Regions from separate parts of the Psychrobacillus sp. FSL H8-0487 genome, predicted to be linked through region 2. Evidence: riboswitches for the same ligand, from Rfam matches in the RefSeq annotation. Region 2 holds a riboswitch; each other region holds the start of a gene.
The links. Region 2 has a riboswitch for lysine ahead of dapA (4-hydroxy-tetrahydrodipicolinate synthase). Riboswitches for the same ligand answer to the same signal wherever they lie in the genome.

Region 1: linked by a shared signal. The riboswitch ahead of MHI47_RS19255 (transporter substrate-binding domain-containing protein) and the one ahead of dapA (4-hydroxy-tetrahydrodipicolinate synthase) in region 2 are both predicted to bind lysine.
Region 3: linked by a shared signal. The riboswitch ahead of MHI47_RS13715 (Na+/H+ antiporter NhaC family protein) and the one ahead of dapA (4-hydroxy-tetrahydrodipicolinate synthase) in region 2 are both predicted to bind lysine.
Region 4: linked by a shared signal. The riboswitch ahead of MHI47_RS12415 (aspartate kinase) and the one ahead of dapA (4-hydroxy-tetrahydrodipicolinate synthase) in region 2 are both predicted to bind lysine.

The regions. Positions count from the first base shown of each region.
Region 1 is NZ_JBBOZA010000001.1:3,757,679-3,763,373, forward strand. It holds gene MHI47_RS19245 (amino acid ABC transporter ATP-binding protein) at 1-675, opposite strand, end outside; gene MHI47_RS19250 (amino acid ABC transporter permease) at 694-1,455, opposite strand; gene MHI47_RS19255 (transporter substrate-binding domain-containing protein) at 1,585-2,430, opposite strand; lysine riboswitch at 2,555-2,738, opposite strand; gene MHI47_RS19260 (purine-cytosine permease family protein) at 2,928-4,328, shown strand; gene MHI47_RS19265 (YvrJ family protein) at 4,517-4,681, opposite strand; gene MHI47_RS19270 (helix-turn-helix domain-containing protein) at 5,124-5,695, shown strand, end outside.
Region 2 is NZ_JBBOZA010000001.1:3,084,458-3,090,152, forward strand. It holds gene MHI47_RS15820 (DHH family phosphoesterase) at 1-599, opposite strand, end outside; lysine riboswitch at 911-1,090, shown strand; gene dapA (4-hydroxy-tetrahydrodipicolinate synthase) at 1,324-2,211, shown strand; gene MHI47_RS15830 (YehS family protein) at 2,539-3,051, opposite strand; gene phoU (phosphate signaling complex protein PhoU) at 3,187-3,846, opposite strand; gene pstB (phosphate ABC transporter ATP-binding protein PstB) at 3,860-4,627, opposite strand; gene pstA (phosphate ABC transporter permease PstA) at 4,705-5,532, opposite strand; gene pstC (phosphate ABC transporter permease subunit PstC) at 5,534-5,695, opposite strand, start outside.
Region 3 is NZ_JBBOZA010000001.1:2,675,431-2,681,125, forward strand. It holds gene MHI47_RS13705 (YutD family protein) at 1-230, opposite strand, end outside; gene lipA (lipoyl synthase) at 245-1,180, opposite strand; gene MHI47_RS13715 (Na+/H+ antiporter NhaC family protein) at 1,289-2,848, opposite strand; lysine riboswitch at 3,206-3,388, opposite strand; gene yunB (sporulation protein YunB) at 3,437-4,207, opposite strand; gene MHI47_RS13725 (bifunctional metallophosphatase/5'-nucleotidase) at 4,250-5,623, opposite strand; gene MHI47_RS13730 (sulfite exporter TauE/SafE family protein) at 5,657-5,695, opposite strand, start outside.
Region 4 is NZ_JBBOZA010000001.1:2,428,568-2,434,262, reverse strand. It holds gene MHI47_RS12440 (enoyl-CoA hydratase) at 1-153, shown strand, start outside; gene MHI47_RS12435 (electron transfer flavoprotein subunit beta/FixA family protein) at 179-952, shown strand; gene MHI47_RS12430 (electron transfer flavoprotein subunit alpha/FixB family protein) at 1,040-2,017, shown strand; gene trxA (thioredoxin) at 2,333-2,647, shown strand; gene uvrC (excinuclease ABC subunit UvrC) at 2,698-4,488, shown strand; lysine riboswitch at 4,530-4,709, shown strand; gene MHI47_RS12415 (aspartate kinase) at 4,804-5,695, shown strand, end outside.

The DNA.
Region 1 (5,695 bases), 670 kb from region 2:
TTGTTCTGGAGGTCCCTCCTCAGCAATTACGCCTTTATCCATAAAAACAACCCGATCGGCTACTTCTTTAGCAAACTCCATTTCATGTGTCACTATTAACATTGTAAGTCCCGTACTTGCTAACTCTTTCATCACTTTTAATACCTCTCCAACCATTTCTGGATCCAGTGCGGAGGTAGGTTCATCAAATAACATGACATCCGGTTCCATGGAAAGTGCTCTTGCTATAGCGACACGTTGCTTTTGACCACCTGATAGTTGCTTAGGCTTGGCATTTACATAATGATCCATTCCCACTACTTTTAAGTATTTTAACGCAATCTTTTCGGCATCCTCTTTAGAACGTTTTAATACCTTTACTTGACCTACCATACAATTGTTTAACGCATTATGGTTATTAAATAAGTTGAACTGTTGAAAAACCATTCCTAACTTTTTTCGGTAGGCATGGATATCATGTTTTTCATCTAAAATATTCTCTCCACGATAAATAATTTGACCGCCACTAGGCTTTTCCAACAAATTTATACAACGAAGTAAAGTAGATTTTCCTGATCCAGAGGAACCGATGATGCAAATAACCTCTCCTTTGTTCACTGAAAAATCTATGTCTCTTAAGACCTCATGATTTCCGAAGGATTTACTTAAATGTTGAACTTCGATGACATTTCCCATAGATTTCTCCTCCTTCGTTTAATCGATATTCGCATTATTTTTAGGTAACATAAGTTGCGGTGGCGGCTGACCAATCATACTGTAGTTTTCCGGGCCGTCTAATCTTCTCTCTATATATCGTAATATTAATGTTACTGTAAACGTCATGACGAAATACAAAATACATGCTATAAAGAATGGTTCAAAGTATTTAAAGCTTATACCTGCAACTGTTTTCGCTTGAAAATATAGTTCCGTAACACCTATTACATTCAAGACAGACGTATCTTTAATATTAATGATAAATTGATTTCCTGTTGCTGGTAAAATATTTCGGATGACTTGAGGTAGAACAACACTCCACATTGTTTGAACATGATTCATACCAATTGCTTGTGCAGCTTCGAATTGCCCCTTATCAATGGAAATAACACCGCCCCGTACAATTTCTGCCATATATGCACCCGTGTTGATCGAAACGATGAATATTGCTGCTGTTGTACGGTCCATATCTATCCCAAAAGCAAGCGCAGATCCATAGAATATTACCATGGCCTGTACGATCATCGGAGTTCCTCTAAAAAACTCAATATATGCAGAAAGTATTAGATTTACTACTTTTAACAAAATACGTTTCATTTTTCTTTCAGGTTTAGGAATTGTACGAATAACCCCTGCTAGCAAGCCAATAACTGCACCAAAAATTGTACCAATAATTGATATTAATAATGTCATTCCTGCTCCACGAAGGAACATCGGCCAGTTATTAGTAATCATCGAAATAATATATTCAATGCTCATACATTTCCCTCCTTTCTTAGAAAAGCCGCAGACGCTGCTGGCGTCTGGAGCTAGATAGTTAATAATTAGAAAGCATATATTCCATATAAAAACCGACTGCAAAAAGATGCAGCCGGTATCACTTCACCCTTATTCTGCCGCTGGTTGGTTATTGATAGCAGCATCCATAATTTCTTGTCTTTCTTCTTCAGAAATTTCCGCTAAAATTTTATTAATATCTTCTGTTAAATTACTATCTTTTTTCAAGCCTACTGCTACTGCTGTATCCTCTTCTGCCGCTTTAAATCCATCCGTAAATTCAACCATTGCAAAGTTGGCATTAGCGGAAGAAGCACTAATTCCTTCTGGACGTTCAGACACATAACCATCAATAACTCCAGATTCTAATGCTACACGCATTGCAGAGAAATTATCAGATGCTGGTTGTTTTTGCACATCTTTGATTTGATCAATTACACCATAGTGAGAAGTATTTAACTGACCTGTAATTTTAGCACCACTAAAGTCTTGAATAGAAGTAGCCCCTTCAAAAGCTCCACCTTTTTTCACTACCATAACAAAGTTGGAAGTATAGTAGTTTTCCGAAAAGTCGATTGTTTCTTTACGCTCTTCTGTAGGTGACATTCCCGCTATAATTGCATCAATCTTGTCTGATTGCAATGATGGCACAAGCCCATCCCACTCTGTTTTAACGATAACTAGTTCCTTTCCTAATCCATCCGCAATACGTTTAGCAATTTCCACATCATATCCACCAGCATACTCTGCGTTTCCATCAATCTTCACTCCACCATTGGAATCGTCTAGTTGAGTCCAGTTAAAAGGTGCATAACCTGCTTCTAAGCCTACTGTAAATGTATCAGCCGTATCTTTAGCTGTTGAAGATCCCGAAGTCTCTTTATCAGCCGTTCCACATGCCGCTAATAACAATGTAATAGATACAAATATCGTTAAAAATGCTAATCTTTTTTTCATTCTAATTTCTCCCTTTTTATCAATATATGTTCTTGCCTATAAAAAAAGACAACTTGTACAAAAAAAGACCTGAGATGAACTCAGGTCGCAATATGTATAGTTGCCCAGGTCCTCTACTTTTCCCAAATGAGATAGCACACCATTATAAACCGGGATGTTTATAGTGGACAGTCCTGCAATTATTAACTACAGACCCAGCAAGTAATAACGAGTAATATTACAAACTTCGGCGACATTTCCTTCTCCCTAGCATCGTAGCTTCTCAAACTCCACTAAGGACTGTTAAATATCGCGCCTCTACCTCACTACACTAAGTGAGGTTATATTCAATTATGTTTCATAGTTTACAATACACATATATTTCTGTCAACTACCTCAGTATTAATACTTAGCTAGGTATATGTTATAATTAATGGTGGAAATATAAAAACAATGAGAATTTAGTTATTAATGTGTCTACTTACATTGGTAATTATTTTTTAAAGGAGAATGATATTATGAGATCTGTCCAAACTACAGATCACAAAGTAACAGAACAAATGGACTCAGATTATTCATTAGAAAAGGTACCCCGTAGCCAAAGAAATATGGGTTGGTTAAGTATAACCAATATTACATTCGGCATAGCCACTGCCATTTTTTACTTTCAAATGGGTAGTGTAATGGCTCTGCAATTTGGGGCACTAAATGCTATTATCTCCTCGATTTACGCAATAGTAGTTGCCGGTATATTAGGAACCTTCATTGCTTACTTATCCGCGAAATCTGGTATGAATGTCAATTTATTATCTAGAGGCGGTGGTTTTGGCTATATAGGTGCTTCCCTAACATCGTTCCTCTACGCGACAAACTTTATTATGTATTGTGCATTTGAAGGACTCATTTTAGTATCCGCGGTTCACACCTTCTTCCCTAACCTACAAGAATGGGCATTAATCATTTTCTTCGGTTTTATCGTTATACCTTTAAACTGGTTTGGAATTAAACAACTAGATAAGTTACAAAAGTGGTCTCTACCTATATTTGTAGTTTTCTTAATAACAGCAGTTGTTATATCATTTTATAAACCTTCCGTATTTGAAGGACCTTTTTGGACTTATTTACCTGAGGGCGTTCAAGTTGGAGGACAAGCCTTACTCCTTTGCATAGGTGTTCAACATGGAATAATGGGTCTAACAGCCCTACTAGCATCTGATTATGCTCGTTTTCTAAAACCAAAAGATATTAAAATTGGTTCGGTGGCAATCGGTTTTATTCCACAGATTTTCTGCTTCGGTATTATGGGGGGTCTTGGTATTTGGTTTGGTGTTCGCTTAGGTGAACCAAATCCAGGAGTTTATATTGTAATGCTTCTAGGTATTGGTGGAGCATTATTCACGATGCTAACTCAACTACGTATAAATATTACTAACATATATAGTAGTTCCCTATCGCTATCAAACTTCTTTGAAAACATTTTTAAATTTACACCTGGACGCAGATTTTGGGTGGTTGTAAGTGCAATTACTGCAATAATTCTAATGCTCGGTGGTATTGTAGATCATTTAGATACAGCTATGACATTTCAAGGTGTATTTTTACTATCATGGGCAGCTATATTGGTGACCGATGCATTGGTCGTTAAAAAAGCTTTGAAAATTGGGAATGGTTATTATGAGGCTCGACAAGAATTTCTCTACAAATGGAATCCTGTTGGAGTTGTTTCTTTAATCGTTGCTAGTGGCATAGGTACATTTGCAGCATTAGGTTATATGGGTTCATTTTTACAAAGTACCGCTGCTTTCTTTGCAGCTATTTTAGCAGCAATTCTTACTGTTTTTATAGCAGTATTAACAAAAGGGAAATATTACAATAAAGGTGCTGCCGACGATATCCCCAAAGAGGATTATATTGCATAACAGTAGTTCCCCTTATTCACATTAAAAAAGTAATCCATTTTTGAGTTATTACTCAGGATGGATTACTTTTCACTTCTAGCATTTTCTTAGAAGAAAATTATAGTTAGTGAAAATAAGCTTAGCTTACCTTTAAAAGAATAATTTTAATCTATATTATCAACAGGAACTCAATCCTTCTTGTTACATGTTCACTTTCTTTTTTCTATACTATTGTTAACAACATTTGCTATATTGTGAATGGTATTTTCGAGAGAGTCTATTTTATTTTCAAAGCGATGTAATAAATAAATAGTGACTACAATAGGAAATCCAAAGTTTCCAATTAATTGTACGATGTTTTCCTCCCCAATCATGTGTACCCCCCTTTCCCTTTTATTTACCATTCCCAAACAATTGATATTCCCGTTGAGTAAAACCAATTAAAGTATGACTGTTGTATTGCTAAAACTTACTTGTCCAAAAACAATTTTATCTCACGTTAGTCTTCTTCCTCCTTTTTATTAATATTTTATTTAATTATACTAAATTTTTGTTATATTTAGAATAATTAAAGGTTGGGAAACATTACCTGAGTTCTTCCTTTATTACTATATAACTCAACCTATTTTCCTATTTTAATGAAAATTTACTACTTCTAAATCAATTCGGATAATTATTGTATCAATATTCTACAAATCTCTACAATATAGTAAGTCTTTCTACAATTTAGTAGTCGTTTTTGGTCGAACGATTGAAAAAGGATATTTAGATTATTTCAAGAATTAGTACATTACTAATTCATAAGGGGTGAAGAAAATGAGTAGTATAGGTCATATAATAAAATCAGAAAGAATAGACCAAAGTATGAAACAAACCACATTGGCCAAAGGAATCTGCTCTACATCCTATTTAAGTAAAATAGAAAATAGTTTAACGGTTCCAAGTGAAGAAGTAGTAAATTTATTACTCAAAAAACTAGATATAGAAATAGATCAAGTGTCCAGTGAAAAGGAAAATAAAGTGATTACATCCCTATCCGAATTATACAAAATAGGAGTTTTGAAGAGAGATAAAAACTTTATAAGGGGAGCTTTACAGAAATACACCGACGAAAAACTACACTTTTTACAACTAAATAATTATTACAGTTATCAACTTTACCTCTTCCGTCTACTGTTAATACTAGATGAGAAGAAGGAAAACCTGCAGTCAATCTATAAGGCAATTGTACAAATAAAAGACGAGATAGACGAGAAAACAAAGTTTATTCTTAATTTGAATTTGGGGATTTATAGTTATTTAGAGGGGAATTACCAAGCTGCATTAAACCGGTTAGAACTTTCATTAGGACACTTAAATAAAGGGAGTATTGAAGAATGGGAATTAGC
Region 2 (5,695 bases):
ATCTTCTCGGATTCCATTTTCAATATTTTCTTTTCAAATTCATCAAAATCAAAATGGTCACTCGTACGAAGTCGTTCCATTATTTTTTCTTCAAATTCTTCCATCGATATTAAATAGAACAATGAGTTTAGGGAATGTGCCTGATGATTCCCGTTCTTTTCCCATTCCCATGTATCATACTGTCTAACTAATTCTACAAATTCTGTTACTGCAGCAGTTGGTTCCAATAATTTGTTGGATACAAGGTACTCATATAATAAGGATGTAGCAGAAGTTAATTTGCCTTCCTGATCTTCCACTAAAATATATCCCCATTCATAATCATTAAAGTGCAACGCTGATTTATGATGATCGATTAGTTGTACCTTCCCATTTGCATTGTAAAAATCATTTAATCTTTTTTCATTATCCCCGTTCGGCGTCAAATCCGTTACGAATAAAAATGTATCAGGTTCATCATTTTCTAAAAAATATTCAATCTCCCGATTAAGAGATGAAATCGAATTATAGCGCACCTTTACATTCTCACCAAATGCTAGCTTTGCTAAAATACCACATCCGACACCATCTAAATCATTATGGGACAATAATTTATACATTCTCTTCACCTCTTATATAGTATGGTTTTTACATATTAAACTTATTAATAGAACTAACTTAAAAGTTATTTGGGTCAATTTCAAATTACTTATATCAATATAAAATTGGACTCCGTTGATTGTAGCGCAAGGTGGCGACTCCAGTGATGAGGAGTGAAGCCATATCCGCGGAAAGCGTCCACCTGGAGTGAAGATCAACTTTGACGGATTTTACTACTTAATATTTATTTTACAGGTAAACTGTTGCAATAGTATTAAAAGTCATGTATTATTTTAATAATTAAATATTCTCTTATTTCAATTATATTTGAAGTAAGGATAGAGGCGCAAAAACCATTAGTACACAATTAGAGGATAATGAGATCCTAGGACATTTGTGGAAAGGGGAATTTGCCGAAGTTGAAAGAATCTCATTTTTCTTGAAGCTGGTTCAGCTGTTGAACAAACACTGAATTGTCATATAGGAGACTATATGGAGGGCTATCTTACGCACAGAAATATTACTCTATTTCTACTGCAACAACGAGCCCTCGTTGTTGCTTTTTCGCGTTTACTTAACTTGACTACCAAACAAATCTCAAGTTAAGCCTCCGGTGGATGTCACAGACTTTGGAGTTAATTGCGCTAGCGCAATTCAAAATCTGGACACAATTACACCGAAGTGTAATTGATGAAGCCCTTCTCCCTGAATTTTTAATAATAAATTATAGGATGTGGAGAAGTTATGAATTTTGGACAAATATTAACGGCTATGGTTACTCCTTTTGATCATAATGAGGATATAGACTTTCCAGCTACAAGAAACTTAATAAATTACTTAATCTCCAATGGAACACAAGGTTTGGTTGTGTCTGGAACAACCGGAGAGTCTCCGACGTTAACTGATGAAGAAAAAGTACAGCTGTTTAAATTTACAGTTGAAGTTGTAAATGGTAGAGTGCCAGTTATTGCTGGAACCGGCTCATATAGCACAAAAGCTTCTATCAATTTAACAAAACAGGCTACTGATGCTGGTGTCGATGGTATTATGCTTGTTGTTCCTTATTATAACAAACCATCTCAAGAAGGCTTGTACCAACACTTCCAAACAATTGCTGCAACAACATCATTGCCGATTATGCTATACAATATTCCAGGTCGAAGCGTGGTCAACATGTCATTAGATACCATCATCCGACTTTCAGAGATTCCAAATATCGTTGCTATCAAAGAAGCTGGCGGCAATTTGGATACTATGTCTGAAATTATTAGTAATACTCGTGAGGACTTTTCGCTGTATAGTGGCGATGACGGTTTAACAATTCCGGTGCTATCAATTGGTGGAACGGGTGTTATTTCCGTAGCTTCGCATATTATAGGAAATGAAATGCAAGCAATGATCGCAAAGTTTAATAATGGCAATGTAAGAGAAGCTGCAATGGATCATCGCAGACTATTGCCTGTCATGAAAGCATTATTTGCAGCTCCAAATCCTACACCTGTTAAAACAGCATTGAATTTAAAAGGTGTTCCAGTGGGTGGAGTTCGCCTACCTATGGTTCCTTTAAATGCTGAGGAGCTTACTACTTTAAAGGAAGTATTAACTACACTACCAGAAGGCGTAAAGTCTTAAAAAGAGCGAATTCCAACTACTGGAATTCGCTCTTTTCCCTTTAATTCGTGGACATGAAAGATCATATACTCGCGGTCGATGGGTGAATACTCGCTATCGACCAATGCTTACTCGCGGAGAAGAATGGAATACTCGCGGAGAAGAATGGAATACTCGCGCTCCCTCTCTGATTACTCGCGGACTGCCATGATTTACTGCCGCAACAGGATATATTTCCACTTCTAATCATCCTTTCAGGATGTTGAGGAATGAAATGAATTGCACCATTTCTTATGACTAAACTAAAAAGACGAATTCCCATTACCAATGGAATTCGCTCTTTTTAATTTAACTTCTATATTTAACCGCTAAGCCTTTAAGGAATTTGCGCGCAAAATTGTCTCCGCATTCTTTATAATTACGATGACCTGGTTTTCGTAAAATAGCTCCAAGCTCACCTTTTGAAACTACAATACCACCATCATGCAACACATCTAGCATATCTTCTGTTGTTAATTGTAGAGCTACTTTAAGCTTTTTCAACAGCATATTATTCACGTGATCCTTCTGCTGTACAACTGGCTCCGTATCTGCTGGCTGTTCCGGTTTTGGATCCTGCTTGCCTCTTTTATGCGTGATTAGTCCATTCAAAAACGATTCTAACATTTTATTATTACACTTGATGTGGTTTTCATCCTCTACTACTTCTTCCTCTTCACTTTCCTCTTTTGCTTTGGTAAGAATTTTGAGAACTTCCTCTTTAGTTACTTCCACACCACCAAGTTTAAATACCTCTACCATATCCTTATTCTTTATATCAAGGGCATATCTCAATCTGATTAATATATCATTATTCTCCATTTATAAACCTCCCAATGTCCGCATAAGTAGATATCATACGGAACTAATCATTACTAGAATAGCACAATGTGAGCTAGTATAAAAAAAACTGGAAGAGAAATTTTTCATTTTCTCCACCAGTTCGATTTCATTTGCCTATGAATTGAAATCATATATTTGACCTTTTATCAAATAAGCTGTGCTTTCAGCGATATTCGTAATATGGTCTGCTGTTCTCTCTAAAAAGCGATTAACAAATAATAATTGTACAAGCTGACTTGTTTCTTCTGGATGTTCACTTAGATAAGCAGTAAGTTTTTTATATGTCTCTCTACTATATTGATCTACATTGTCCTCTAAATCTCCCACTTCTTTAGCAAGCAGGATATTTTCCTCTAAGAATGATTGTAATGCTTTTCGAAGCATTTCAATCGATATATCTTTCATCTTTTCTAGATGGGTAATATCTAGTAAAGATTCAGTATTGCCGATTTTAATCGTTGCTTTTGCAATATTTACAGCAAAATCTGCGACCCGTTCAATTTCAGATGAAATTTTAAGGACACCAATTATTTCACGCAAATCTCTGGAAACAGGTGATTCTTTCGCTATCATCCATATGGAGAACTGATTTACTTCTATTTCAAGATTATCAATCGCTGTATCTCCTTCAATTACTTTTAGAGCAATCTCCACATCCTGTGTTTTTAACGCCTTAAAAGATTTTTCTAGAGCGACAACTGAGAGTTCACCCATTTCGATAATCTTACTCTTTAGTTCTTCTAAATTATTTTCAAAGTTTACACGAATACCCATTGGTAACCTCCTATTATCCAAATCGACCTGTAACATAGTCTTCTGTTCTCTGATCCTGCGGGGTGGAGAAAATATTATCTGTATCATCGTATTCTACTACTTCTCCATTTAAGAAAAATGCGGTTTTATCGGAGATTCGAGCAGCCTGTTGCATGTTATGTGTCACAATAACAATTGTATAATCTTCTTTCATATTGGTGATTAGTTCTTCTATTTTTAGAGTAGAAATCGGGTCTAATGCGGAAGTAGGCTCGTCCATTAAAATAATATCAGGTTTCATCGCTATTGCACGAGCAATACATACACGTTGTTGCTGACCGCCTGACAATCCTAGGGCCGATGTTTTAAGACGATCTTTTACTTCATCCCAAATTGCTGCACTACGTAAACTTTCTTCTACAATTATATTTAATTCTTTTTTGTTTTTAATACCTTGCATTTTTGGTCCGTAAGCCACGTTGTCATAAATACTCATAGGAAATAGATTTGGTTTTTGAAATACCATTCCTACCTTCGTTCTGAGTTTGATAACATCATTAGATTTATAAATATCTTCATGATCAATGACAATTTCTCCTGTAATTTTCACACCATCGATTAAATCATTCATACGATTTAGTGTGCGTAAAAAAGTAGATTTCCCACAGCCAGATGGACCGATTAAAGCTGTAACCTCTTTTTCCTGAATAGCAAGATCGACTCCGAATAATGCTTGTTTCTCGCCATAAAATAAATTTAAATCTCTTACATTGATTATAGTTGCTTCTTTACTTTGCTCCATATGCTAAAATACCTTCCCTACGTAATTTATTTGGTCATTAGCTCTGCATGTTCAATTACTGTGGACTTAACATACTCTTATTTATTTGTAGCTCTGTTAAATTTTTTCGAAATATATGTTGCCGAAAGGTTAATTGCTAATATAATTACGATTAAAACTATACCTACAGCTGCAGCAAGTTCAATATCTCCAGATTCTTGTGTAACTAGATACGAATGAACAGTTAAGGTTCTAGCAGATGATAGAATGCTGTCTGGCATAGCTGCCACGGTTCCAGCAGTTAAGAAGATAGCAGCTGACTCACCAACAATTCTTCCGACTGAAAGGATAATACCAGATAGTATACCTGGCATTGAGCTTGGTAAAATTACTTTATACAGTGTTTGTAATTTTGTTGTCCCAAGCGCTAGTGAACCTTCTCGGTACGAACCTGGAACTGTTTTTAAAGCTTCTTCAGTTGTCCGTATAATTACAGGTAATACAATAATCGTTAGAGTTAATGAAGCTGCTAATATCGACATACCTAATTTTAATGTTGTAACAAAGAACACCGCTCCAAACAAACCGTAAATAATAGATGGTATTCCTGTTAAACTTTCCGTTGCAAATCGTATTAGTCTTACTAATCGGCCTTGTTTTGCATATTCCTGTAGATAAACGGCTGCCAATATTCCAATAGGTGTTGCGATGACTAACGAGATAAGGACTGTGTATATAGTCGTTACGATCATTGGCCAAATACCACCATCTCCATCTGGAGAATAATCACCAAAGATAAAGTCGAAGCTGATCAAACCAATTCCCTTATAAAAGATAAAACCTACAATCATAACAAGAACGGCAACTGATAAGAAAGCTGATAACCACAAAAGTCCTCGGAGTAAGTTATCTTTAAATTGTCTCATCTTAGTTGCCTCCTTTGGAACTTATTTTTGCTAAAACGAAATTTAGTATTAAGATAAACGAGAATAAAACAATTCCCGTAGCAAATAACATTTCTTGATGAGTTCCGAATGCATAACCCATTTCTAAAGCAATATTTGTCGTTAATGGACGCACACTATCTGT
Region 3 (5,695 bases), 410 kb from region 2:
CAATATTCATATAAATAGTCTTTCATCGTTCCTATTTTCGTATCAAATGTAGCTTTATGACTACGATCCTCAAAAAAACCTTTAAGACGCAGCTGACCGTAACCCCAGTCACCCATAATATAATCGTATTTAGTTAAAATTTCACTATAACGATCTAAAAATGCTTCTTCTTTAAACGCCTCGCGATAATCCTCTATAATTTCATATGTAAAGCCTTCTGCAATTATCATTCAATCACCATCCATTAACTATTTGGAGTAGCTAGAAGTTGTTCACCTTGCAGTTGTCTTTGCTTAGCCGCAGCGTTTACCTGTTCATCTGCATGGTAGCTACTTCTAACTAGTGGACCAGCTTCACAATGGGAGAATCCTTTGCTCATCGCAATTTTTCGTAATTCTCCAAATTCTGCTGGGGAGTAATATTTTAGTACCGGTAAATGTTTTTTCGAAGGTTGCAAGTATTGACCAATCGTCATGATATCTACATTGTTCGCACGAAGGTCGTCCATTACTTCCAGAATCTCTTCATGAGTTTCCCCTAAACCTAACATTAGTGATGATTTCGTTGGAATACTTGGTTGCATTTCTTTTGCACGACGCAATAATTCGAGTGAACGATCGTATTTAGCTCTCGCTCTAACTCTTGGAGTGAGTCGACGAACCGTTTCAATATTGTGATTTAGAATATCCGGTTTTGCATCCATAATATTACGGATATTTTGTTCAATACCGCCCATATCAGAAGGTAAAACTTCTATTGATGTAAAAGGATTTTTCCGTCGAATCGCACGAATGGTTTCAGCAAAAACTTCAGAACCACCATCTTTTAAATCATCTCGAGCAACTGCTGTTACGACAGCATGTTTTAAATTCATAACTACAACCGAATCTGCAACTCTTTCTGGTTCTGCCAAATCTAACTCATTAGGTAGGCCAGTTTTTACAGCACAAAAACGGCAAGCACGTGTGCAAATAGCTCCTAAAATCATAAATGTAGCTGTTCTACGTGAACCCCAGCACTCATGTATATTTGGACATTTTGCTTCCTCACATACTGTATTTAAATTATTTTCACGCATCAGCTTTTTAAGACCCTTGTATTCATCATTCGTATTTAACTTAATTTTTAGCCATTCTGGTTTTCTTTGGTACTCTGTTTTCGTTGGTTTACACGATGTCATTTCATCCCGACCCCATTCTAAATAAACTAACTACACTGTTGTCAATGTAACATATTATTTAATTGCAAACAACCATACAAATACCAAAGACAACCAATTTTAAAACAACTAATATACCCTCTTACTCTTAAAATTCCAAATCGTGAAAAATAGGATAAGGATGATCACTACTGTTATAAAGCCAAACATAACAGAACCTGTAAGACCTAATACTAAATAGCCAATTGCAGCAATGACTGCACTAATAATGGCATATGGTAACTGAGTCATTACGTGATCGATTACATTAACTCCTGCACCAGTCGCTGACATAATTGTAGTGTCTGAAATAGGCGAACAATGGTCTCCAAAAACAGCTCCCGCTAAAACGGCCGCTAAAACAGGGAGTAATAACTCTGGCTCTACTACCATGATGATACTTGCACCAATTGGTAATAGTATCCCAAATGATCCCCATGAAGATCCAGTTGCGAAAGCCATAAAAGCTGTTAAAACAAACAGTAAGACTGGAATAACCCCTGCCGGAATATTATTATCTGTAACGAGATGAGCTAAATACTCACCAGTTCCTAAAGCTGTTATTAAAAATGAAAGGGACCAAGCAAATATTAAAATGCAAATAGCAGGTAACATTGAATTTATACCAGAAATAATTCCTTTCCCCAGTAAGCCCAAATTAGCATCTTTGTTTTTCTTGAATTGACGCGTATACAATAGTACAGCTAAAATACTCGATACCATCCCACCTATAAATAGAGAGAGCGGAACATCTGTATTTTCAAAAATAACAAATATGTCCATTACTTTTCCTGAAGCCTGATAGCCTGTCCAAAACATTGCAAAAAGAGTTACTACTATTAATGATACAATTGGAAGGATTAGATCCTTTACTTTACCAAAATTATTTTCCGGGAAATTACCTTGTAAATCACCTGGATTTGATTTATTTGGATCAAAAAGGACACCAGTTTCTCTTGCAAGTGTTTCATGTTTTTTCATCTCACCTAAATCATTGTCTGTCCATGCTGTAAAAAATACCATTGCAAGCGCAGCAATGACATAGAAATTCATCGGTGCCATTAACATAAACGCTTGCAGTGGAGTATAGTCTGTTACAGCATGGGTAGCAAAGATAACACCAAGCTGACTTATTAGAAACGCACCCCAACTAGAAACGGGAGAAACTACACAAACAGGTGCAGATGTAGAATCGATAAAATAAGCTAGCTTTGCACGAGAAACACGATGAGTGTCAGTAATTGGACGAGCAATCTGTCCTACAGCAAGTGCATTAAAATAATCGTCTACGAAAATAATAATACCTAAAAAAGCTGTAAGGAGTTTAGATCCGCGATTTGTTTTAATACGTTTAACTGCCCATGCAGCAAATGCAGTACTTCCTCCTGACAGACTAACAATCGCAGTAACCACCCCAAGCAACAATATAAACAATAATATATAAATATTATACATATTCAATCCATTATCCCAAAATGACGTGATAAAGGAATCCCAAAGAATGATCAATGAATCAATCGGCGAAAAGCTTTCTACTAACAAAGCCGCTGAAACAATCCCGACTCCTAGTGATAGTAAAACTCTTTTCGTCACAAGTACCATTACAATCGCTAGTAATGGCGGTAAAATTGAAAAAATCGTATTTTCCATCATAATTTCCTCCTAATAATGAAATGCATAAGCGCCTATGTAAGCCCCGACTAGCGTTGGAAGACTGACGGTAAAGGCGTACTTTGCCTTAACCATCAGGCTGAAACGACTCGAGGGGCTAGGCGCTGAAGCTAGACAATATGAAATGCATAAGTGCCTACTTCAATGTAGGCAGTCTGAATTCGCGACATCCTATCGCAACGACTGCATGACCTACACCTTATATATCCCAAGACTCGATGGGATATGAGCTGACACTAACGAAAATGAACAAGTGCATTATGCCTTAGAATATAAAAAAGCCAACCTAATATAAATATAGGTTGGCTTTTAGATAAAATTTCAAGCAAAAATTTTATACTTTGTAGCTCTCCATTTATACATATGTATAAATGACAGTGTTATTTTTGTTCAAAATAACCCCAACTAGATTTGACTTGACGGTCAACATCTAATTTCGGCATAACTTCCTTTCGTTTACAATCACAGTTGTCATTCTCCTGTAAACTACTCTTTTGCTATGCGGCCTCTACCTATTCTTATTCATTTCCACTAGTATAGCAGTAAAAACAATATTCTTAAGGATTTTTATTTTTCAGGTAATGGCAATGGTACTTCTATTGATGGAGCAGCGTCCCCGTCTCCTCCTGTGTAAATGTAAGGAACCTGGCCTTGCACGATTCCCATTGCCACAGGTATACTCTGTTCCACCGTACTCATCTTACTTGCCAGAGGAACTATTATTTGTACATTTACCGTAATGTGGATATTAACCTCCACATAAGCATTGTTTATTCCAAACTTAGTAATAGAAGGAACTACATTCGATTGAACATTTCCGATAACGTGAAAGCGTATGGGAATTTTAGGGCCTAAGTTACCTATGATGGGGATATTCGTCGCTTGCCCTATCGGAACGAAGAATACAACTCCCCCCTGATCCTCCATCGTTTGTTTATCGTACTCGATGTCATCTAAATACGGTAGGCTAGAAAAGTTCCCCTGCTCAGCCTGCTCCAAATGAGACTGAACTAACTGATTTGTATCAGATAGTATACGATTTATAATTTCTGTATTAAATCGAGTTGTTACCATTGTAGTACTGTCTGATGGCACCTCTTCGATTATGTCATTTACATCGAGCGTATTTGAAATTCTTGAGTTAATTGCTTTATTTATTACCATGGATGCTATTTTTGTTGTTTGTACTTCTGCATATTCCAAATAGGTAGCTGTCAATTGTTTATTAATATAATAGATGAGGCCTCCCACTGACAACATAAAACAAACTAAAAAAATGGCTAATTTCCGCTGATTAGTAAAGAAAGTCAATCGTTTTTTCTTCTTTCTATAGAACAAAAACAATCCCCCTAATTACTACTTATGTAAGAAAGAGGATTTTCATGACTCATATTCACTTTTTTCAAGCTGTCCATACCATTTCACAATATCTCGAATCATTTCTGGCATAAAATACTGTTTGGGAGCAAATTTTAAAGACGGATAAAAGTAACCAAATGTAAACATATCTAAAGTTGCCAATGTATATACTTTTTCTAGTTCAATAGGAGATTCATTTACTAGAACTATACCACTTTCTAACTCTATTAGCTGTTCATATAATATGACCCCAAGGTATTTACCTCTGAACCCTAACCCTTTTACTTCAAGCGTTGGCCATTTTTCATTTTTCCCTGTTCGGATAACTTCTAGTAGTTCTGCACCGGTTAATGTAATAACACAAGGATTTATCGGATGAGGCAAACATTGATGTAGATCTCTTGCAGTAATCGGCCCCTGTTGAAGATCCTTTAAGAATATCCCCGCTGGAAACATGGCACAATCCGCTTTTGTAAAAGCTAGAAGTGCTTTTCCGAAAAAGCGGGATAGATCCGATTCCTTAAACCAATCCTTCTTCAATAAAAAAGAATTATAAAAAGCAATATTAGACATCTCCGCTATTCCTTCATTTTCCCAAGCAGTCTGTAAATCGTTTGAATATAGTGGAACTGGTAGTGCTTCCGTAGGAAATAAAACTGCCTTCTTCGATTGGATAACTTTTGCTACATGATCAAATTCCAACGTGACAAGTCCGACATTCATACCGAATTTACCGGTAGCAGCTTGCAACGTGTTCCCAATTACTTTACCTTTTTCAAACGTGTGATGTGTATGTGAACCCAATATCACATCAATTTGTGGTATTTCCAAAGATAGTATTTCATCAAGTGATTTCCCTAAATGTGACATACAAATAAGAACATCTACTTGCGGACGAAGTGTATTACATACCTCTTTCAGTCGGGTAATCGGCTCTTGAATTTGCCATCCCAATTTTTCATAGTAAATACCATAGTCAGCAGTTGCCGCAACAATGCCAATCCGTATACCAGTTGGTGTTACATGTATTTTGTGGGGTAATACCCAAGAAGGAATATTTCCTCCTAACTCCGTGAAATTGGAGACAATCACTTCAAAATTAGCATCTATGTACAACGTTTCTAATTCTTCATGACTTAGGGTAATGCCTTCGTTATTTCCTATCGTTACATAATCATACTTGGCATCATTTAGAAGATGCACATTTCCCTTTCCAAGTGTACCCTCTGTATATATATTCGAACGATCTAGATGATCTCCAATATCTAATGTTAAATAGGAAGCCTTGTCACCAAGGTTCTTCCGAGTATCTGAGAGAAATTGCTGAATAGCGGGCCAGTTTTCTAGATGACTATGCAAATCATTTGTGTGGAATATATAAATCGTCTCTCTCATTCTTTGCCCACCCTATCCATTACATATTTTACGTTAAAATAGTCCTTCTATAATCGATCGTATACCTAATAA
Region 4 (5,695 bases), 660 kb from region 2:
TTAGAAATGCTCCAGTTTGCTAAACCAGCTTCTTATTATGAAGGTGTGAAAGCAGAAGCAAATGCTTTTGGAACTGTATTTGTTTCAGAAGATGCAAAAGAAGGTATTTCTGCATTTATTGAAAAAAGAGAACCTGTATTTAAAGGTAAATAATATTTTACATTGGGAGGATATCTAAATGAACATTTATGTATTAGTAAAGCGTACGTTTGATACTGAGGAGAAAATCGTTGTTAGCGGGGGGAAAATTCAAGAAGATGGTGCCGAGTTCATCATTAATCCATACGATGAGTATGCAATTGAAGAAGCAATTCAAGTTCGTGACGCTCAAGGTGGAGAAGTAACAGTTCTTACGATGGGTGGAGAGGATGCTGAGAAGCAACTTCGTACAGCATTAGCAATGGGCGCAGATAAAGCGGTTCTTATAAATATTGAAGATGATGTAGAAGAGTTAGATCAATTTACAGCTGCACATATTATCTCAGAATACTTAAAAGATAAAAATGCAGATTTAATATTAGCAGGTAATGTAGCGATTGATGGAGGGTCTGGACAAGTAGGACCACGTGTTGCTGAAAGTTTAGGTATTAACTATGTAACTACTATCACAAACTTAGAGATTAATGGTACTACTGTTACGATTAAACGTGATGTTGAAGGAGATACAGAAGTATTAGAAACTTCTTTACCATTATTAGTTACTGCTCAACAAGGTCTAAATGAACCTCGTTACCCATCTCTTCCAGGAATTATGAAGGCAAAGAAAAAGCCTTTAGAAGAAGTGGAATTAGATGACTTAGATATAGATGAAGATGATGTAGAAGCAAAAACAGAAACAATCGAAATTTACCTACCTCCTAAAAAGGAAGCTGGAAAAGTATTAGAAGGCGAGCTAGCTGATCAAGTAAAAGAGTTAGTTCATTTACTACACTCGGAAGCGAAAGTCGTTTAACTTATTCAGAAGAGATTATTTTGTACACAAAAGATATGCCATGGCATATTTGAATCGAATTAATTTTAATATTAGGAGGAAAATAGCATGTCTAAAAAAGTATTAGTATTAGGAGAAGCACGTGAAGGTGCTCTTCGTAATGTATCATATGAAGCAATCGCTGCTGCTAAACAAATTTCAAGCGGCGGAGAAGTTGTTAGTGTTCTATTAGGAGATTCAGTGGGAGAACTAGCTACTGAGCTTGGTAAATATGGCGCTGATCGTGTAATTACTGTGGAACATCCACATTTAAAACAATATACTTCAGATGGCTATGGTCAAGCATTGTTAGCGGTGATTGAGCAAGAAAATCCAGAAGCAATTGTTTTTGGTCATACAGCACTTGGGAAAGATTTATCTCCTAAAATTGCAAGCAAGCTTCAAATTGGTTTGGTATCAGACGTAACTTCTATCGAGGGTGAAGGCGATGCTGCTGTATATATCCGCCCGATCTATTCTGGTAAAGCCTTTGAAAAAGTTAAAGTGAAGGATGGTATTGAATTTATCACTATCCGTCCTAACAATATTGCTCCACTTGCAAAAGATGACAGTAAGTCAGCGGACGTTTCATCTATGTCTGTAGACATTACAAACCTACGTACGATTATTAAAGAAGTAGTTCGTAAATCTACTGAAGGTGTAGATTTATCTGAGGCAAAAGTTGTTATTGCTGGTGGTCGTGGTGTAAAGAGTGAAGAAGGTTTTGCACCTTTAAAAGAGCTTGCAGATGTATTAGGTGGAGCAGTTGGAGCTTCTCGTGGAGCTTGTGACGCCGATTATTGTGATTATTCATTACAAATCGGTCAAACTGGAAAAGTAGTTACTCCGGACCTTTATATTGCAGCAGGTATTTCTGGAGCGATACAACATTTAGCTGGTATGTCTAACTCGAAAATTATTGTAGCGATCAACAAAGATCCAGAGGCAAACATTTTCAAAGTTGCAGACTACGGGATCGTAGGAGATTTATTCGAAGTTATTCCAATGCTTACTGAAGAGTTCAAAAAACTTAAAGTAAACGCATAATAATAGATGAGGCTGTCCAAAAGAAAAACTTTTGGGCAGCCTTTTTGTGTAAGACTGATTAAAATATTGTGCTTGTTCATGTAATTGATCAAAGTTTATATTTCTTGAAATTTCTTTATACATTGTTTATTTTTTTATTTTGTTTTCTCTTGTGTAAAACTCTTCCACAATTCGCTGGACCTATAGTCGTTTCAGTTTTGTTCCAATGCTTTGAATGTTTCTGGTATGCTAAGATTTACTTTCAAGCTAATATGTAGATGTTGGTATTTCTGTCTGTTATAATCATTACATAGTAGATAAAGGAGGAATTTTAATATGGCAATTGTTCATGGAACAGATCAAACATTTAACACAGATATAGAAGAAGGTTTAGTATTAGTAGATTTTTGGGCAACATGGTGCGGACCTTGTAAAATGATTGCTCCTGTACTAGAAGAAATGGATGCTGAAATGAGCGATAAAGTTAAAATCGTAAAAGTAGATGTGGATGAAAACCAAGCTACTGCTAGTCAATTCGGTATTATGTCAATTCCAACATTAGTATTATTTAAAGATGGAAAACCTGTTGATAAAGCAGTAGGTTTCCAACCAAAAGAAGCATTAGTACAACTTGTAGAAAAAAACGCATAATCTAAAACCGGGTGCTACATAGTACCCGGTTTTTTTAAACAGGTGATAATATGAATAATTTGATCGAACAAAAATGTTCCATCCTACCGGATGAACCAGGATGTTACTTGATGAAAGACCGACAAGGAACTATTATATACGTCGGCAAAGCTAAAATATTAAAAAATCGTGTACGCTCATATTTTAAAGGAGCACACGATGGTAAAACACTCCGATTAGTGCAAGAAATTGTTGACTTCGAATATATCGTCACATCATCTGAGTTGGAAGCTTTAATACTGGAGCTCCACCTTATTAAAAAGCATGATCCAAAATACAATATTATGTTAAAAGATGATAAAACGTATCCATACATTAAAATTACTGCTGAAAAAGATCCTCGTCTGATTATTACAAGACAGGTGAAAAAAGATAAGGGTAAATACTTTGGTCCATATCCCAACTCTCATGCGGCACATGAAACAAAAAAACTTCTAGATCGTCTATATCCACTTCGAAAATGTCAAAAAATGCCGAATAGAGTTTGTCTATACTACCATATGGGACAATGTTTAGCGCCCTGTGTGAAAAAAGTAGAAGAGAATACTTATGAGACAATTATTCAAGAAATAGCCAGCTTTTTAAATGGTGGGCATACGCAAGTGAAAAAAGAATTGGTTCAAAAGATGAATTCAGCTGCTGAGACTCTTGAATTCGAACGAGCAAAAGAGTATCGTGATCAGATTTCACATATCGAACAAGTGATGGAAAAACAAAAAATGACGATGAATGATTTCACGAGCAGAGACATATTTGGTTTCCATGTTGATAAAGGTTGGATGTGTGTTCAAGTATTTTTTATCCGACAAGGAAAGCTTATCGAAAGAGATGTGTCATTATTTCCGATCTTCCGGGATCCAGAAGAGGAATTCATCACATTTTTAGGTCAGTTCTATGCGAAGCCAGAGCATATTAAACCAAAAGAAATTTATGTTCCATTAACTACGGATCTTGACTTAGCTTCAAATCTTCTAGAAATGAAAGTTTTCGTTCCACAACGAGGCACAAAGAAAAATCTAGTCGAGTTAGCAGAAAAAAATGCAAAAATAGCTCTAACGGAGAAATTTCATTTAATCGAAAGACAAGAAGAGAGAACGATTGGGGCAGTTGAACAGCTTGGTGATTCCATGGGGATTGCACCTCCAATGCGTATAGAAGCTTTCGATAACTCGCATATTCATGGTACAGATGCTGTATCTGCAATGGTTGTATTTATTGATGGTAGATCAAGCAAAAAAGATTATCGTAAATACAAGACAAAAACGGCTGCCAAACATGATGATTATGGTGCTATGCGTGAAGTTGTACGGCGAAGATATACAAGAGTCTTGAAGGAGAATTTACCACTACCCGATTTAGTAATCATTGATGGTGGAAAAGGGCAAATAGAGGCAGCGCGTGAAATTATTGAGGATGAATTAGGACTTGATATACCGATTGCAGGGCTTGCAAAGGACGGCAAGCATCAGACTTCTCAACTTATTTATGGTGACCCTTTGGAGATAATTCCAATGAAGCGTACGAGCGAAGGTTTTTATTTGCTCCAACGAATTCAGGATGAAGTCCATCGTTTTGCTATATCATTCCATAGACAACAGCGTGGAAAGCATACAATTGCATCTTCTCTAGATGGTATTGAAGGGATTGGTCCTCAAAGGAAAAAATTATTACTAAAACAATTTGGTTCTTTAAAGAAAATACAAGCTGCTAGCAAAGAAGAGTTAATGGCTGCAGGATTACCGAGTAAGCAAGCAGATTTAGTGATTGACCATTATCAGAAAAATGTATTGTCTTCTGAATAATCATATGTTATGGTTGTAACAATTTAATATTCACTATTATAAGTGAAGATAGAGGTGCGATTAGACATCAGTACTCAGCAGGAGGAAGGAAAGTTCCTAGAATAGCTGAAGAAAGGGTTTTTCGCCGAAACATAGAATAGCTTTTCCTATTCTGTTGTTGGTTCTGCATTTAATAGATGTAGGATTGTCAGAATTTGATATTCTGGAGGGCTATCTCACATGGACAGATTTTTTGGACCGTGTATGAGACAATGCTTTTCACAATATGTGAAAAGCATTTTTTAATCCTTTCAGTTAATAAGGGAGCGGATGATCATGACTAAAATTGTAATGAAATTTGGCGGTACTTCGGTTGAATCAACTGAAAAGATTACAGATGTTGCTAATCGGGTAAAAGGTGAAAAAGAAAATGGTCATGATATTGTGGTTGTTGTATCCGCAATGGGTAAAGCGACAGATGAATTATCAAAATTGGCTTTCGAATTAGCAGATTCACCGTCCAAACGTGAAATGGACATGCTTTTATCTTCTGGGGAGCAAGTTACAATGGCATTGCTTTCTCTCAAGTTAAACGCAATTGGAGTAGAAGCCATTTCTCTCACAGGTGCCCAGGCAGGTCTGATAACAGATAGTGTACATAGAAATGCAAAAGTAATGAAAATGGATCCTTCAAAAGTTGATGGATTACTTGCAGCAAATAAAGTAGTTATTGTAGCTGGTTTCCAAGGAATATCTGAAGCAGGAGAGATTACTACACTTGGCAGAGGAGGATCTGATACAACTGCTGTAGCTATTGCTGCTTCTATTGAAGCGGAAATTTGCGATATTTATACAGATGTAGACGGTATTTACACGTCTGATCCTCGCTATATTGAAAGTGCGCGTAAACTGGAACAGCTTGAATATGACGAAATGTTAGAACTCGCTAATTTAGGTGCGGGAGTATTACATCCACGTGCAGTTGAATTTGCTAAAAATTATAAGGTTCCATTAAGAGTGCGCCCGAGCTTTAAAGATGGAGAAGGAACGATTTTGAAGGAGGAAGTAGATGTGGAAAATAATTTAGTGGTTCGTGGAGTGGCATTTGAATCAGATATCGTCCGATTGACTATAGAATATGAAGTACCTTTTAATGGTTCCCTCGCTTCTATTTTTACGACTTTAGCAGCAAATCATATAAACGTAGATATTATTGTACAGTCAATCG